3 regions of the Terribacillus jepli genome follow, and region 1 is predicted to be linked to each of the others. Evidence: riboswitches for the same ligand, from Rfam matches in the RefSeq annotation. Region 1 holds a riboswitch; each other region holds the start of a gene.
What was found. Region 1 has a riboswitch for thiamine pyrophosphate ahead of tenA (thiaminase II). Riboswitches for the same ligand answer to the same signal wherever they lie in the genome.

Region 1 (5,164 bases):
TATGTTCAGCCGCTGCTTCTGCTGCGATACCATAAAAGCAGAGTGCGCCGATGCAAGCTTTCACTATATCATCTGCTGCTCCTGCAAATGCCGCAACAACCGCACCAAGCAAGCAGCCGGACCCTGTTATGTTAGTGAGCATTTCGTGACCATTCGCTATGCTGTACGTATTGTTCCCATCCGAGAGGATATCTATTTTTCCTGTTGCGATCACTATCGTATCCAATTCCCTTGCAATCTGCTGAACGAGACTAGGTGAAATACCTTCACCTGAACCATCCACCCCTTTTATTTTGGCAGATGTACCGCCCAGGACAGCTATTTCACCCGCATTTCCACGGATGACAGTGACATCCACCTCTGCCAGAATACGACGGGCCGTTTCTGACCGGTATGTTGTCGCACCCACACCTACAGGATCGAAAATCACCGGTATATCGAGTCTGTTCGCTTCTTTCCCGGCTAGGATCATCGCTTCCACATCCGCTGCAGACAGTGTACCGATATTGATCAGCAACGCCTGTGCATGCTGCACCATTTGCGCCGCTTCTTCCTTGGCAGACGCCATCACGGGAGAAGCACCGAGTGCAATCAATCCATTCGCTGTGAAATTGATGACAACATTGTTTGTAATACAGTGAATCAGCGGGTTCTTTGCGCGGACTTCCTTTATCGCATCAGTATACTTCATTATGCTGTTCCTCCTGTACAGGTACACTTTTCAGACGGTAGCCCCAATGGTTTGTCGGTCCATTTCCTTTGCCTAGCTGCAGCGAATATCGAATGGCATCTGTCACAAAGTCCTTGCCGATCTTGACCGCTTCTTGCAAGGTTCTCCCCTTTGCCAATTCCGCTGTGATTGCTGCTGAATATGTGCATCCTGTACCGTGTGTATGCTTTGTCTGCATTCGCTCGGCTGTGAAGGAGGTGAAGTTTTCTCCATCATAAAGCCAATCTGCTGCATAAGCCCCCTCCATATGCCCGCCTTTCATCAGGACAGCTTTTGCTCCATATTCCCGGACGATCCTTTTTGCCGCTGTTTTGATGCTAGCTTCATCATCTATCCGGATACCAGTCAGTTCTTCTGCTTCGGGTACGTTCGGCGTAACCAGTGTTGCCAGCGGAACAAGATGCGACTTAAGCGCATCCCTCGTTTCTTCTCCCATTAGTGCATGGCCGCTTTTGGCGTACATGACTGGATCCATGATATAAGCTGCCTTCGTTTTATTCAACGTAAAAGCGATACACTGCATCATTTCTTCTGTTGCAATCATTCCGGTTTTTACAGCAGCCGGTCCGATGTCTGTAAAAATGGATTTCAGCTGCTGTTCAAGAAATGCAACTGGAACATGATGAATGGCCTGCACTCCTGTCGTGTTCTGTGCGACGAGAGATGTGATCACACTCATGCCATATACTTCACGCTCTTGGAATGTCTTCAGGTCCGCCTGGATTCCAGCACCGCCCGAAGGGTCCGTACCGGCAATCGTCAATGCACTTCTAACATCAGGCATGAAGGGATTCCCCTTTCAACGGCACCATCCAGTCTTGCTCGGTGGTCGCCATCTCCCAGAAGGCATGCTCCAGCATACAGCTTTTCAGGAAAGCTTTCCGTGCCCGTTCCTTGGCAGCAGATCCTGCCGTTTCGGCCCATTTGTCCAGCCGCTTGCAAAGTTCGGATGTCACATCCGGCATACCGTCTTCCCTGCCGGCATAAAAGAGGATCCACTCCAAGAACGGATTGGATGCATCCGGAGCCTTCGTCTCGATAATATGAGCAGCCAGTGCTTGATACGTCCATGGGCAAGGCAGAAGCGCTGCCATCAGTTCCCCGATATCACCATGCAGAGCACTATTCATCATGTGGGATATATAGTGGTCCGCTGCTGGCGGCGGTGTCATACGCTGCAAATCTTCATATTTCACACCGGCCACCTTACAAAAAACATTATGCGGATGAATTTCACTATGCAGGACGAAGTTGATCTGAGACTGATAGAAATCCATCTCTTCCCGTGTCTCACATTTGCTGACTGCCAAGCCGTAAATACGGGCGAATGCAGTCAGGTACTCATAATCTGCCTTCACGTAATGGATCAATGCTTCTTTCGGCACATGGCCATTTGCTACTCCCGTAACAAAAGGATGCTTATAGATCGCTTCGAAAACCGGGTTTGCTTCTTCTCTCAATTGTGCAGAAAACATGTATTTTCCTCCCCTTATTGGAGAAAGCCCTGATGAAGAGTGATTGGCGCCGGCTATATAAAAAAGCCGCTCCAAAAGTATGGAGCGACTCGTATACATAGTGATAGTGTCAAAGCTTACACGAATCCGGCTCCACTTCCCTACGCTGGTGTTAACCAGATCAGGTTCAAAGGGACAAAGATTTCTCTTATCTCAGCCAAACGGCACCCCTAGTGGACTTCCTCAAAATTCAATTGTCCCTTTAACTATCACATGCATGGATAAGATTGTCAACCGATGCATTAGGTGAAATATTCAATCCGTGATTGCGGGAACATCTTATAAATCGTGCTCCCCAGAACATCTTTGATTTCTTCTTGTTCTTCATTCTGATAAACATATTTTCCGATACCGTAGCGACCCCACTTGTATTTCCGCTTATTTTCATCGAGTTCCAGCTTCGTCATCGGGTAGTTTTTCTGGATGACACGCTTTGCCGGCTTCGTGAATCGATGCTGAATCAATTCAAAAGTGAGATTCTTTTTGGCATGGGCAGGCAATGCCGCTTCCAGCTGCTCAAGCATTTCCGGGTAGCCCTTCTGCCAGCCTTCATGCAGATAGATAGGAGCGACGATGAAACCGAGCGGATACCCAGCTTCTGCTACTTTCACAGCAGCTTCGATCCGATCTTTCAATCGGGAGGTACCAGGTTCGAAATATTTGATCACATAATCATCGTTGATGCTGAAGCGAAATCGTGTCCGCCCCTGATGATCTGCATCCAATAGATGATCCACATGGGCAAATTTTGTGACGAAGCGCAGCTGACCATGCTTGGAACGCCCGAAATATTCTATTGCATGCTTCAACGTATGCGTCAGATGATCGATCCCGACAATATCCGAAGTACAGGAAGCCTCGAATCTTGTTTCCTCAGGAGCCCTCTCTTGCATGTACTGCTCTGCTGCTTCGAATATCTCATCTGTATTCACATACGTACGGATATAAGGTTTGGAACCCATCGTTGTTTGCAGGTAGCAATAATGACAATGCCCCATACAGCCTGTCGCAAAGGGAATTGCGTATTCAGCAGATGGTTTCGACGTATCGAATTTCAATGTTTTCCGCACTCCGACGACCAAAGTCGATTTAGCGGTACGATACTTCTGGAAATCATTGTCCCCTGGCAGATTACGAACCTGATTATGGGAAGTGGTCTCACGGATTTCCACTCCCATTTCCTTGAATTTATTTTGCAGTTTCACTCCAAGCGGGTACTCCAATGCCCTAGGTTCGATATAGACTAGCTGCGGTACGAATGGTTTAACCATAATAACCGCCCTCGGTGAGACCGAAAGCAGACACATACGCCTCTTCTGCCTCTCCAAGATCCTGATAGACGGCTACTTCATCTGTCAACGGATAATATGTTTCATAAACAAATAAAGCCAGTTCCCCAGGCTTTTCGGGATTATGGACGACTGCTGCTTCCTGTATATTTGCCACTCCCTGCGCATGGGGGTTGCGAATGATTACGTAGACGATATCTCCTGCTTGAAATGCATCCATACCAATTTGCCTCCTTTTTTTATACATACTGGGGCTAGTATGCACAGTTTGCAGACAAAGCATGTAAAAAAATGAACCCTTTTCCAAGATGTATTCGTCTACTTCTTAGGGAGGGTTCAAGAGTGAAAATCTTTATATATATTTTTCTGTTGATCATTTTATCTTTTATCGCCTACTATCTGCTGGCCAATTAAATCATACACGGAAACGAGCTACAGAGGTTTGCAGCTCTTCTGCTAGATATGCAAGCGAACTGGATGAAGCAGCGATTTCCTGCATAGCTGCCAGCTGCTGCTCCGTTGCAGCTGACACATTTTCCGTTGAAGCTGCTCCTTCTTCAGCTACCTCATTCACATCACCAAGTGACCGATTGACAGAATCCGTTCCTGCAAGCATACCTTCCAGGGCGACTTGCACTTCTTTGAATTCCTCCACCAATCCTGCTACGGCAGTTTCAATTTGATGGAAGGATCCGCCTGCTTGACCTGCAACTTGTGTACCTGTCTGCACTTCATTCGCCGCATACTGCATCAGGTCGATCGTTGCTGTTGTGTCTTTTTGGATGAAGTCGATCAAAGAAGCGATTTGCGCTGCTGCTCCCTTCGTTTCCTCGGCCAGTTTCCGCACCTCATCCGCAACGACTGCAAATCCTTTACCATGTTCTCCAGCTTGAGCTGCCTCGATGGTGGCGTTTAGGGCAAGAAGATTCGTCTGTGCCGAGATATCCGTAATGACACTTGTAATATCACTGATTTCCCCCGACCGCTTGTTCAGACTGTCAATGGAAGCAGACAATTCCCGGACATGGGAATTGATCGTATCCATCTGTTTATTGACATCCTTGATTGCATTCCCTCCCTGAACAGAAAGCGCGGATGTTTTTCTTACTGCTTCTTCAACGGTCTGGACGTTTGCAGCTAATGTACTCGTATGCTGTTCCATGGCATTCATTGTCCCTGTAGCTGTCGTAACAAGTTCGAGCTGCTGGACAGAACCTCCTGCCAATTCTTGCATCGTTCTTGCCACGTGTTCGGATGACGAACTGCTTTGTTCCGCGCTAGCACTCAATTCTTCTGCGGAAGCTGCCACTTGCTGAGATGTATCGTTCACAACCCGGATGATGGATCGCATACCATCAGCCATAGTGTTATAGGAAGCTGTCAGCTCCCCTATTTCATCTTTGGATTGATACGAACCATCACTGCTGAAATCACCATCTGCTGCTTTGCCCAGTAATTCACGCAACTCTTTCACAGGAGTTACGATGAGCTTCGTAATCAGGATTCCTAACGCAATGAGCAGTATCAACGCGACACCAATGACAATCGATAAGATAATTGTTGCTGTCTTTACGTCCTCATTCGCTTCGTTATATGCCTGCTCTGCTTCTTCTGTGTTCTGCAGCTGCATT
Region 2 (5,164 bases), on a different contig from region 1:
TCATCTTTTCTATCCTAAAGCAAAAAAGACAGCTGTTACGTTCCAGCTGTCAGATCAACTCATATATTTATCTTTTTGTATTTTGCGATCGATGAAGAAACACAAATCGCCTATCTTCGGAAAACGTTCGATTTCTTCATTAGCAGGAATCTCCTCCAGTGTGATATCCCAATAGCGCAGCAAGTCATAGTAACTTTTTAAGAAGAGTTGCCGATCACCATTGTATATTTCAGCCAAATCAGAATCAGTCGTTTTGAACGAAAACCTTGGCAGCATATTCTTCGAATATTTATTTACATATTTAACGACAGTCAAATAAATCTCATATTCGCCTGGCGACCTGACATAAGCATTTTTTTGTCTGTACTTGATCAAGATCTATGATATCAGCCATATCGTTTCCTCCTCGGCAGATTTGGAAACTTCGATTTTCATACTGTTTAACATAACCTAATTCTTCTGTATGTCTAATTTCGTCTAAACAGCAGACGAAGTTGAATATTTTCATCTATATAGGGGGATTGTTTCGTTTTTTGCCGAGCGGGTAGATAATTAATACACGCCAGTAATTAAAGGAGAGATAAAAATGAAACCATATCTAAAAGAGTACACAAACGATGAAAAGCTTCAGGAAGACATTCAGCAGCTGAGTACCAAAGGGGTAAATAAAGACAATATCTATGTCTTATCACATGATGATGACAGAACAAAGCGCGTCTCCAGCAAAGTGGATGCCAATACGATCGGGCTATCCGAGATGGGAGCCAAAAGTGCGGTAGGAAGCATGTTCAGCAAACCTGGTGATGAGCTTCGCACGAAATTGCAGGAAATCGGCTTCTCTCAAGAAGAATCGGAGGATTTCGAAGAGGATTTGGATGAAGGGAAAATCTTCTTGATTGTAACCGAAACAGAAAATGTCGAAGGCTTGCTTATTTAAATGAAAGCACTATTCTGATGAGGTGGCCACAGAATAAGTGGTTAAAAATCAAAAAAAGTAGAAGGAGCCTACTACATATAGGTGCCTTCTACTTTTTTATTTGCTCTTAGATAGATATTTTACAATCTCTGCAAAAGAATCATTTAGCTTTTCAGTCTGATAAGCAGTGCCTTTATTATTACTTCGGTAAGATGAGCTTTGGCTGAGCAAGAATCAGAATGAGAATGACCACTATGCTGGCTATGAAACTCGGAAGTAAATAAGATCCATTATAGAAAAGAGAGTAGGCCCAAACAGTTTGCCCTGGAGCAGCTGCTGATCCGAAAAAGACCATTCCTCCTACAAAATGAGCTGCGAACCGCCCGAGACTGCCAATCAACGTGCCAATAACCAAGTATCCAACAAGTTTCGTCCGATTGTTCTCTTTTGCAGCTTTACGTGCAGATCCTGCCGTTACAGCTGCCAGTCCAACCAAAGTGAAAGCTAAAGGGTAATCCAGGAACCCTTGGACAACATGTATTATATAAGGGTTGGTGACTAATTGCAGCAATCCTACAACTAACCCAGTTGCAAGTCCACCTTTCCATCCCCAGCGAAACGCCATCAAAAATATCGGGACCATCTGTAAGGAGATACTGCCTCCTTGCGCCCATGCTTTGAATGAAAATAAATCCAATACGAATGCGAGTGCGGCGAATATTGCCACCTCCACTAAAAATAAAACCTTGCTTCTTGATTGCATATTGCTTCTCCCCTAATAAAAGAATGCAACAAAAAACAATGCCGCAGAGAATCCTTCCGATGGCCCCAATGCGCATTGTTTCCCCATCAAAGAAGCTACATCCCTACGCGAGTGCTAACTCACAGGTTCGAAGGGTCTGGACGAATGTCCATCTCAGCCGGAATGGCTCCCCCTGCAGGCTTTTTTGTACCGATTTGTTTTCTGTTGTCCATCCATTATATAGAAGAATGACAGCGCTAGCAACAATTATTGATATTTCCTATAGATGAAATATAATCCAAGTGTTAATTTTAGCAATTTTATTACTTTTACTTCATCTAACGAAATTGTTTGAATTCGAGAAAAACTATGACGTATAATGGACACTGTTCTTTAAAAAGGGAGGATTAAAAATGGATACACCGGCTACAATCCCACAAGGGAAGAAGCATCCAAAGGGATTGTATCTTCTCTTCTTCACCGAATTGTGGGAAAGATATAGCTATTATGGAATGCGCTCTGTGTTAATGCTTTACTTGACTGCTGCAGTAATAAGTGGTGGCCTGGGAATGAGCACACAACACGCTGCTTTCATTTACAGTTTATACGGAGGAGTCATTTACTTCACGCCTATCATCGGCGGTTATTTAACAGACAGATATATTGGACTGCGTAAAGCAATCACGATCGGTGGTATCATCATGGCGATCGGAGATTTCACAATATTTCTATTCAATAGCCAATTAGGTCTTTATTTAGGGATTCTTTGCTTGATCATAGGTAATGGATTCTTTAAACCGAATATCTCAACTTATGTTGGTGAACTGTATGACCCCAGGGATAAACGGAAAGATGCTGCCTTCACAATCTTCTACATGGGAATCAACTTGGGAGCATTCTTCTCCCCATTGATCGCTGGTTTCCTTGCAGAAGATTTATTCCACTCCGTGGATGCTGACGGTATTGAGCACTTTGGATTCAAATGGGCATTCTTGGCCTCTTCCATCGGTATGATTATCGGTCAATTGATTTTCAGCATGTTAGGTAAAAAGTATTTGGGGAATATCGGAACAAAACCTGCTCGAACTGAAGTTACTGCAAAAAGTGCTCCTGCAGCAAAAATGACAAAAGCTGAAAAGAAACGGACAGGTGCAGTACTAATACTGTTAGTATTTGTTATCTTCTTCTGGGCTGGCTTTGAACAAGCAGGTACTTCCCTGACACTTTATACAAGGGATTTCATTGATAGAAGTGTGGGCGGTTATACAATACCTGTTTCCTGGTTCCAATCTGTCAATCCGCTATTCATTGTCATCCTTGCACCAATAATATCTGGTATCTGGTTGAAACTAAGTAAATCAAAACGCGGTGATTTACGTACAACGACAAAGATGTCTATGGGTATGGTTCTATTAGGGCTAGGTTTTATGGTTTTAGTTCCAGCCGTACTTTATACAGGCAGTGATGAAACGGATATTGTTCACAAAGCAAATATCTTATTCATCGTCTTTACCTATCTATTCCATACCATAGGTGAGCTTTGCTTGTCACCTGTAGGTCTATCGATGGTAAGTAAAGTAGCACCTGTAAAAATTGCTTCACTTTTGATGGGTGTATGGATGGCAGCTAACGGTATTGCTGCCATTATCTCCGGATGGCTTGCCGGATTGACAGCTACCCTCGGTTATGTGGAGATATTCAGCATAATCGGTGCAGCTGCTATCATAGTAGGTCTGATCCTGCTTACAGTTTCCAAAAAACTACAAGCCATGCTGGATGCAAGAGATTAAATTTCAGAAACACAGTTCCTTTTCGGAGCTGTGTTTTTTATATGTATTCCTTCTCCTTCGCTATGTAAACTGCTTGCGAACGATTCTGAGCTCCGAGCTTATCCAGAAGTTCGGAGAAGTAGTTCCGGACAGTCCCTGGAGATAAAAATAGTTCTGCAGCTATTTGTTTGGTAGAGTATCCTCGTTCAGCCAGCTGGAGAATTTGCTTTTCACGTTCACTTAGCGGATTATCGATTCCCTGTACGAATTGATACGTTATTTCAGGGCTTATCACCGTGCGTCCATGATTCACGATATCTCTTACAGCATGTGCCAGCTGTTCACTCGGTGTATCTTTCAATAGATATCCTTCCACTTTCATCTTCATCGCTTCTTTTACATAGGCAGCAGTGGAAAAGGTCGTCAGCATCAGCACCTTTTCGGAGCGGTTGTTTTGCCGCATCCAATCCACAACTTCCAAGCCGCTATATTTCGGCATCTCGATGTCCAGAATCAGCAGATCATATGTTTTTGTTTGCAGTGCTTGCAGAACTTCCTCACCAGTGGCAGCCTGACAGTCAACATAGAAATCTTCCTCTAAATCAAGCATCGTTGCCATTGCGCCTCGAAGCATGTTTTGATCATCCGCCAACAGCATACGAATCATGCGAAGTACCTCCTTCGGTTTGCATCGGAACATGTATTGCCAGATGTAATCCGCTATTTTGCCGTTTTTCGAAATGGACTCTCCCCTTCATCAGCCTCACTCTTTTCCTGATTCCATCCATGCCATTTCCTTCTTGCCACTCCCTGCCATCGAAGCTGCCATTGTCCACTACTTCCAAAAGTAGCTCGCTGCCAGATTGACTGACTCGAATCTTACATAATGTAGCATTGCTATGACGGATGACATTCGTGACAGCTTCTTTCACAATATAAGCAAGCAGCGTTTCCTTAGAACTATCCTTCATCAGCGGCATTTGCCGTTCCAATTCAACATCAATACCAGCTTCCTGTAATCGATAACGAGCAGATTCCATTTCCTCTTGCAACGAAACATGACGCAAATCACTGACTATTTCACGCATGTCCTGAAGCAATGATCTAGCTAGCAGCTGGATATCGTGCAATTCCTGTTCTGCCCGATCCCGATTGTGATGTAAAAGCTTTTTCGATATATCACTTTTCACCGAAATAGTCGATAATGTCTGCCCGACTGTATCATGTAAATCACGGGCAATTCTATCTCGTTCCCTCTCTTTGATCAATTCTTCGACTCGGTTGTTCGCTTCGGATAATTCTTGGTTGACTGCTTCCCACTTTCGATACCATGTCTCTTGAGCTTTCCAGGCTGCAGGTGTAATCAAGCCGATTAAAATACCCGGCAAAAGATAACCCCAAATTATATTCGTTAAACCAAGTATATCTACAAGCAGCAAGCATACTGTCACACTATTGATAGCAGCATACCCCACCCAGAATTTCCACGGCTTCTTCAAACCATACAGCATGCTCATTGCGTATAAAAGTAAATAAAAATAAGATGCTGATACGAAGAAAACGAGAAAAGCAATAAGCGGTGTCATGATCATGGAAGCAGCAAACGTATGTTCAGGCCGCCAATATATTTCTCGATAGCAGATAAAAACAGCAACCAAGGTCAGCAAAGTGAGCCAAAAACAAAAACCTTCAATATTAAGTAAACCCAAGCATGAATAATAAAAATACAGCAGCCAA
Region 3 (5,164 bases), on a different contig from region 1:
CTCTGATTGGCTGATCTGCATATGCAGATTTGCTGATGATTTCCTTGTTCAGTTCGACTATCACAATCCTGTTTTCCAATGAAAGTGATCCTAACAGCTGCGCGACATTCTGGATATCCGCGGATAATTCATGCTGCCTGCCATTCAGTTGAATGCTCACATCCGTACCTCCTCACCAGTATGCAGTCGGTTGACTCGAAAAGCTTTCGTCCATTCTTCAGGGACAGTATTGCCGTCAATCAAATCACTGATCATCTTACCTGTAACAGGAGCAAGCAGGATCCCATTGCGCTGGTGGCCAGCGGCAATGAACAACCCCTTCATCTCCGGATGCTCCCCGATCAGCGGCTTGCCATCGATCGTCTGAGGCCGGAGACCAGCCCAGCTTCTGAGAAACGGCATCTTATCTATCTCCGGCAGCATCTGCCTCGCTTTCTCCATGACGGTCTGTATGCCTCCAAAAGTCGGCTCTGTACTCCAATCACCCCTGACCTTCGTCGCACCGATGATCAGCTCGTTATTGTTTCGCGGAACAATGTAATGCTGATCATGGAATAAGCTGCAAGTGAGTGGCATCTGCGTATTTGTGACAGCGATGCATTCCCCTTTTACCGGATAAAGCGGTGTTCCCAAGCCCAAACGCTGCAAAAGGGCATTACTCCATACACCGCCGGCAATGACTGTATATGCAGCCTGCCATTCTCCCTTGGAAGTCTGTATCCGATATTGCCCAGCTTCGTTCACGACATCATCAACTCGAGTGAATTCATGTATACGCGCTCCAAATGTTTGGGCAGCAGAATAGAATCCTCTGCAGGCATTGGCAGGGGTGACATGCACATCGTAAGCTATATGAACAGCCCCTAGTACAGACTTTGTCAGCCCGGGCACTTCTTTTTCCGCACCAGTTTGATCAAGCCATGTCACACCTGCCAAAGAACGAATCTCGGACAGCCTAGCTTTTTCTTCCGCCGTAAACACAAGCTGCAATAATCCGCCAGTGCGCCGCTCGATATCTATTCCCGCAAGCGCACGAATATCCGTTTCCGCTTCTTCGTACAGCTTTTGACTAGTGCGGGCAAAAGAATACAGCGACGCTCCGAACTCTTTGTATTCCGAATGCGCACCCAGCATGCCCGCTGCTGCTTGTGTCGAGCCTGAACCGACTTGGCCTGCTTCAAATAAATCGACCTGGTGGCCTGCCTTCGCCAAATAATAAGCAATTGAACTGCCGATGATACCTCCTCCAACGACAGCTACCTCAGTGGATCGCTTCAAGACGCGAACACTCCTCCCTTAATTTCTTCACAGCTTCCAGCGGTTGTCTTGCTGAAAAAATGCCGCTCATCACAGCAGCACCATCCAATTCAAGCGCTTTCAATACAGCTAATCTCTCTGCGGTGATTCCTCCTATCCCATACAACGGCACTCCAACGTTCTGGCGGATTCCTCCTAGATGGGATAGCGGTTGAGGAATTTTCCCTTGCTTGCTTGCTGTCGGAAAACAATGACCATACAGCACGTATGCTGCACCAGCTGCTTCTGCCTGCGCAGCTTCCTCAAGTGAATGGATAGGAGCCCCGAACCGCATCTCAGGATAATGTCTTTTCAACTCTTTCAACGGCAGCCCATGCCCTGGAATATGCACTTGCTTGAAACCAAGCAGCATGGCTGTATCAACCCGGTCATTGATCCATAGCTTTGCCTCTGGCAGCCCTCGCTTCACCAACTCCCGGCATAGCTCATACACCACGCCAGCCGGCTTTTTCTTCTCCCGAATCTGTACATGATCGACATAAGGATGAATCTCCAGCAATATACGGAGCAAGTCAGAAGTATCATGCCTGTCATCTGTCACTGCCATCAATTTGATCACTATCACCTTCTTCATGTGAACAAGCCCGGAAGCACAAAAAACCACTCCCCCGGAGGAAAGTGGTGTGTGATCTGCGAAAAATACATACAAAAGAGCATGTAAACTCGAGTGTCTACACTTTCCTACGCAGGTCCGAACCTGTTCAGGTTATGAGGGTTTAAAGAGTCGCCACTCTTAATCTCAGCCCTTATGAAGGGATCCCCTAGTGTGAAAAACTAACTATGAACTTATCCATATCGTAGCATAAATAACATAATATGCAAGAATTTTTCAGCAATAAAAAGACCATCTGAATCAGCCAGATGGTCTCCCGAGAAAACATAGATCAGTATTTATAAGATTGTCCGCCGTCAATCGGCACAACCGCTGCATTGATGAAATTCGCTTGATCAGAAAGCAGGAATGCAACCAAAAATCCTACTTCTTCCGGCTTGCCGAATCGCTTCATCGGGTTGACGCTGACGAATTCCTTACCTGCCTCTTCCCAATTATCTCCGCCCAGCTGACGGAGCGATCCCTCAACCATTGGCGTCATGATTGCGCCAGGTGCAATTGCCTTGATACTGACACCGTATTGACCGTATTCAATACCAGAGTTGCGTGTCAATCCGACCACGCCATGCTTGCTCGCTGCATAGCCGGACTGGTTGCCTACACCGCGGATCCCTCCGACTGAGGCTGTGTTGACAACAGAACCGAAGCCCTGCTCTTTCATGACTTTCAACACATGCCGCATGCCATAGAAGACACCATTCAAATTGATGTTTACAACACGGTCAAATTCTTCCACGCCGTAATCTTCTGTGAGATTCTGTTTTCCTTCCACGCCTGCATTGTTGAAGAAACTGTCGATTTTGCCGAACTTGTCTACTGTTTGCTTCACATAAGCTTCTACTTCAGGCTCATTCGCGCAGTTTGCAACAATTGTGAGGACTTCATGCTGCAAGAACTTCCTGCTTTGTCTCTTCCAATCCTATTTCGCTCAAATCGACCAGTGAAAGCTTTGCACCCTCTTTTGCTACTTGAAGTGCTGCTGCACGACCCAGACCTGAACCGCCGCCTGTGATCAAAACTACTTTATCTTCAAAACGTTTCATGAGAATCTCTCCTTTAGTTTTTTAGATTGCAGTGAATCCGCCATCAATCGGCACAACTACACCGTTGATATAAGGTGCTTTGCCAGTCAGCAAGAAGGTGACAAGCTCCGCTACTTCTTCCGGCTGGCCAAGACGCTTCTGCGGGATTGGTTCTGTTGCATTTACGAATGCTTCCGGATTTTTCTCCTTGTACTCTCGTACCATTGGTGTTTCTGTCGTACCTGGTGCTATTGCATTCACTACAATCCCTTGCGCCGCATACTCAGCAGCCAATGTTTTCGTGATGCCGACCATCGCGTGTTTCGTCGCAGAATATGTACCGACTGTAGCCTGCCCGACAACGCCCGCTGTGGACGACGTGTTCACGATGCGCCCGCCGCCATTGGCAAGCATCACTTCCAAAACATATTTCAAACCATAAAGAGCTCCATTCAGATTGATACCTAAAACCATATCAATCTGTTCAATGGTATTATCTACAAATTTGACTCCAGGTCCCGAGATTCCTGCATTATTATAGAACATATCGATAGTACCAAATGCCTCGACTGTTTTAACTACATATTGTTTTACTTCTTCTGCTTTGCTGACATCAGCTTTTATGAAAATTGCTTTTGATCCTTTTTCTTCCACCAAGCGGACCGTTTCCCGACCAGCTGCTTCAGATACGTCAACGACGCTGATTGCGATACCTTCTTCTGCCAATCGTAAGGCGACAGCTTGCCCAAGACCGCTTCCGCCTCCCGTAATGACCGCTACTTTCTGCCTATCCATAAGCATAGCCTCCTACCTTTATAAAAAAATAGGTTAATTTACCTACTCTATATGTAAGAGCTTACACCTTTTATGAAAAAACGGTCAAGCAATTTGCAACTGCCCGGAAATTATTCTTGAACAGATACAATCAATGTGTTCATTAACTCAAGTGGTAGTATTTTTCACAGAGACGAAAGTGATGTTTTTCATGAATGCCTATCAATTGTATGCGCTGAATCAAGTTGGGGTAATGTGCGAGTGGGTCAGGATAGCGAATCCGGCCGGCAATTTGGCTCTCTATTTCGAAACCATCTTTTCGAGCTGTACTGTCTCCTTATGCAAATTTTGTTTAAGCTGATCAAATTCCAGCCTTCCCTCTATATTTTTTGGCGGCTGTAAAATGGATGGAGCTCTCATCGGTTTTCCATGCTTTTCCCGATATGCTTGATAAATATCTTCTATCTCTGTTTTAAAAGGCTTCTGCTTCCGAATGGATCCAATCGGGATATATACCTTATTCAGCTGCCTGAATCTCTTTAACAGCAAATACAAATGATAATACGTTTCCCCTATAGACCATTTTTCAGACATAGGACGGATCCATTCTATTTCTTTATATGCAAGGATTTGCTTATCGAACTTTTCCCTTTGCCGATAAATAGTGTCGAAGTGGCTCTTCATATACTTACATTTCATTCAGTCACCGCCGTAACCATCTCTTTATGAACCAGGTGTACTGGTGCAGATGGCAGTTCAGCAAGTTTCTCTTTCAAGAAATCGGGTTTTAAGGAAAGCTCTTTGATTTTGTCGATAGAAATCCATTCATAAAGAAAATTGCCGCCTTCGAGAGAAGTAACCTCACCGGTACCTTGAAGTTTATTTTCAACATCTTTCATCAAATAAATAAAACTGTATTCATGAAAAGGCCGATTCCGCAAGATGAAGAAATTCTCTACTATCCACAGCAGCCTCTCTGCCCTAGTAGGAATTCCAAGTTCCTCCTCGAACTCCCGTTCCGCAGCTTGTACTGAATCTTCCCCCAGCTGGATCCTGCCTCCAATCAGCGTCCAAAATGGATCTTTTTTATTCTTGTGTAGCAGGACATGATTATCTTTTATTAAAATGCCTGCCGTTCGGCAATTTAATACATGCTCTCCCAGATCAATCGTTAAATCCTGCATCCTGCCACTCCTTTTAGGCTTCAATTGCTTGGACAATATAAAATGGGCCAGTCCCATGATTAGAAGGCACCACTATCTTTCGTCCACTATCCGGGTAATACGCCGCATGGAAACTCACACCAGGGTCAAAACCGATAACATAATATTTCTTGATCTCTTCCGCTGCTTTTTTTATCCAGATACCGTAGCCATAACTTGTTTCTTCATCCACCTGAACATGCGGCTTCAGCAGCTCGCCCGTCAGTTCTGCGCTA

Region 2: it holds a riboswitch for thiamine pyrophosphate, as region 1 does, so the genes downstream of both, thiT (energy-coupled thiamine transporter ThiT) here and tenA (thiaminase II) in region 1, are expected to answer to the same signal.
Region 3: it holds a riboswitch for thiamine pyrophosphate, as region 1 does, so the genes downstream of both, AB1K91_RS15935 (thiamine phosphate synthase) here and tenA (thiaminase II) in region 1, are expected to answer to the same signal.

What each region holds. Positions count from the first base shown of each region.
Region 1 is NZ_JBFEGH010000009.1:125,631-130,794, reverse strand. It holds gene thiM (hydroxyethylthiazole kinase) at 1-691, opposite strand, end outside; gene thiD (bifunctional hydroxymethylpyrimidine kinase/phosphomethylpyrimidine kinase) at 678-1,514, opposite strand; gene tenA (thiaminase II) at 1,507-2,205, opposite strand; TPP riboswitch at 2,326-2,426, opposite strand; gene splB (spore photoproduct lyase) at 2,487-3,515, opposite strand; gene AB1K91_RS11755 (transcriptional regulator SplA domain-containing protein) at 3,508-3,753, opposite strand; gene AB1K91_RS11750 (methyl-accepting chemotaxis protein) at 3,949-5,164, opposite strand, start outside.
Region 2 is NZ_JBFEGH010000006.1:144,083-149,246, reverse strand. It holds gene AB1K91_RS08985 (hypothetical protein) at 55-315, opposite strand; gene AB1K91_RS08980 (YflT domain-containing protein) at 587-937, shown strand; gene thiT (energy-coupled thiamine transporter ThiT) at 1,116-1,679, opposite strand; TPP riboswitch at 1,763-1,862, opposite strand; gene AB1K91_RS08970 (peptide MFS transporter) at 2,072-3,448, shown strand; gene AB1K91_RS08965 (response regulator transcription factor) at 3,486-4,094, opposite strand; gene AB1K91_RS08960 (histidine kinase) at 4,069-5,164, opposite strand, start outside.
Region 3 is NZ_JBFEGH010000016.1:4,914-10,077, reverse strand. It holds gene thiS (sulfur carrier protein ThiS) at 1-160, opposite strand, end outside; gene thiO (glycine oxidase ThiO) at 157-1,278, opposite strand; gene AB1K91_RS15935 (thiamine phosphate synthase) at 1,262-1,891, opposite strand; TPP riboswitch at 1,979-2,090, opposite strand; partial or broken gene AB1K91_RS15930 (SDR family oxidoreductase) at 2,202-2,973, opposite strand; gene AB1K91_RS15925 (SDR family NAD(P)-dependent oxidoreductase) at 2,995-3,747, opposite strand; gene AB1K91_RS15920 (DinB family protein) at 4,027-4,425, opposite strand; gene AB1K91_RS15915 (NUDIX hydrolase) at 4,422-4,910, opposite strand; gene AB1K91_RS15910 (serine hydrolase domain-containing protein) at 4,924-5,164, opposite strand, start outside.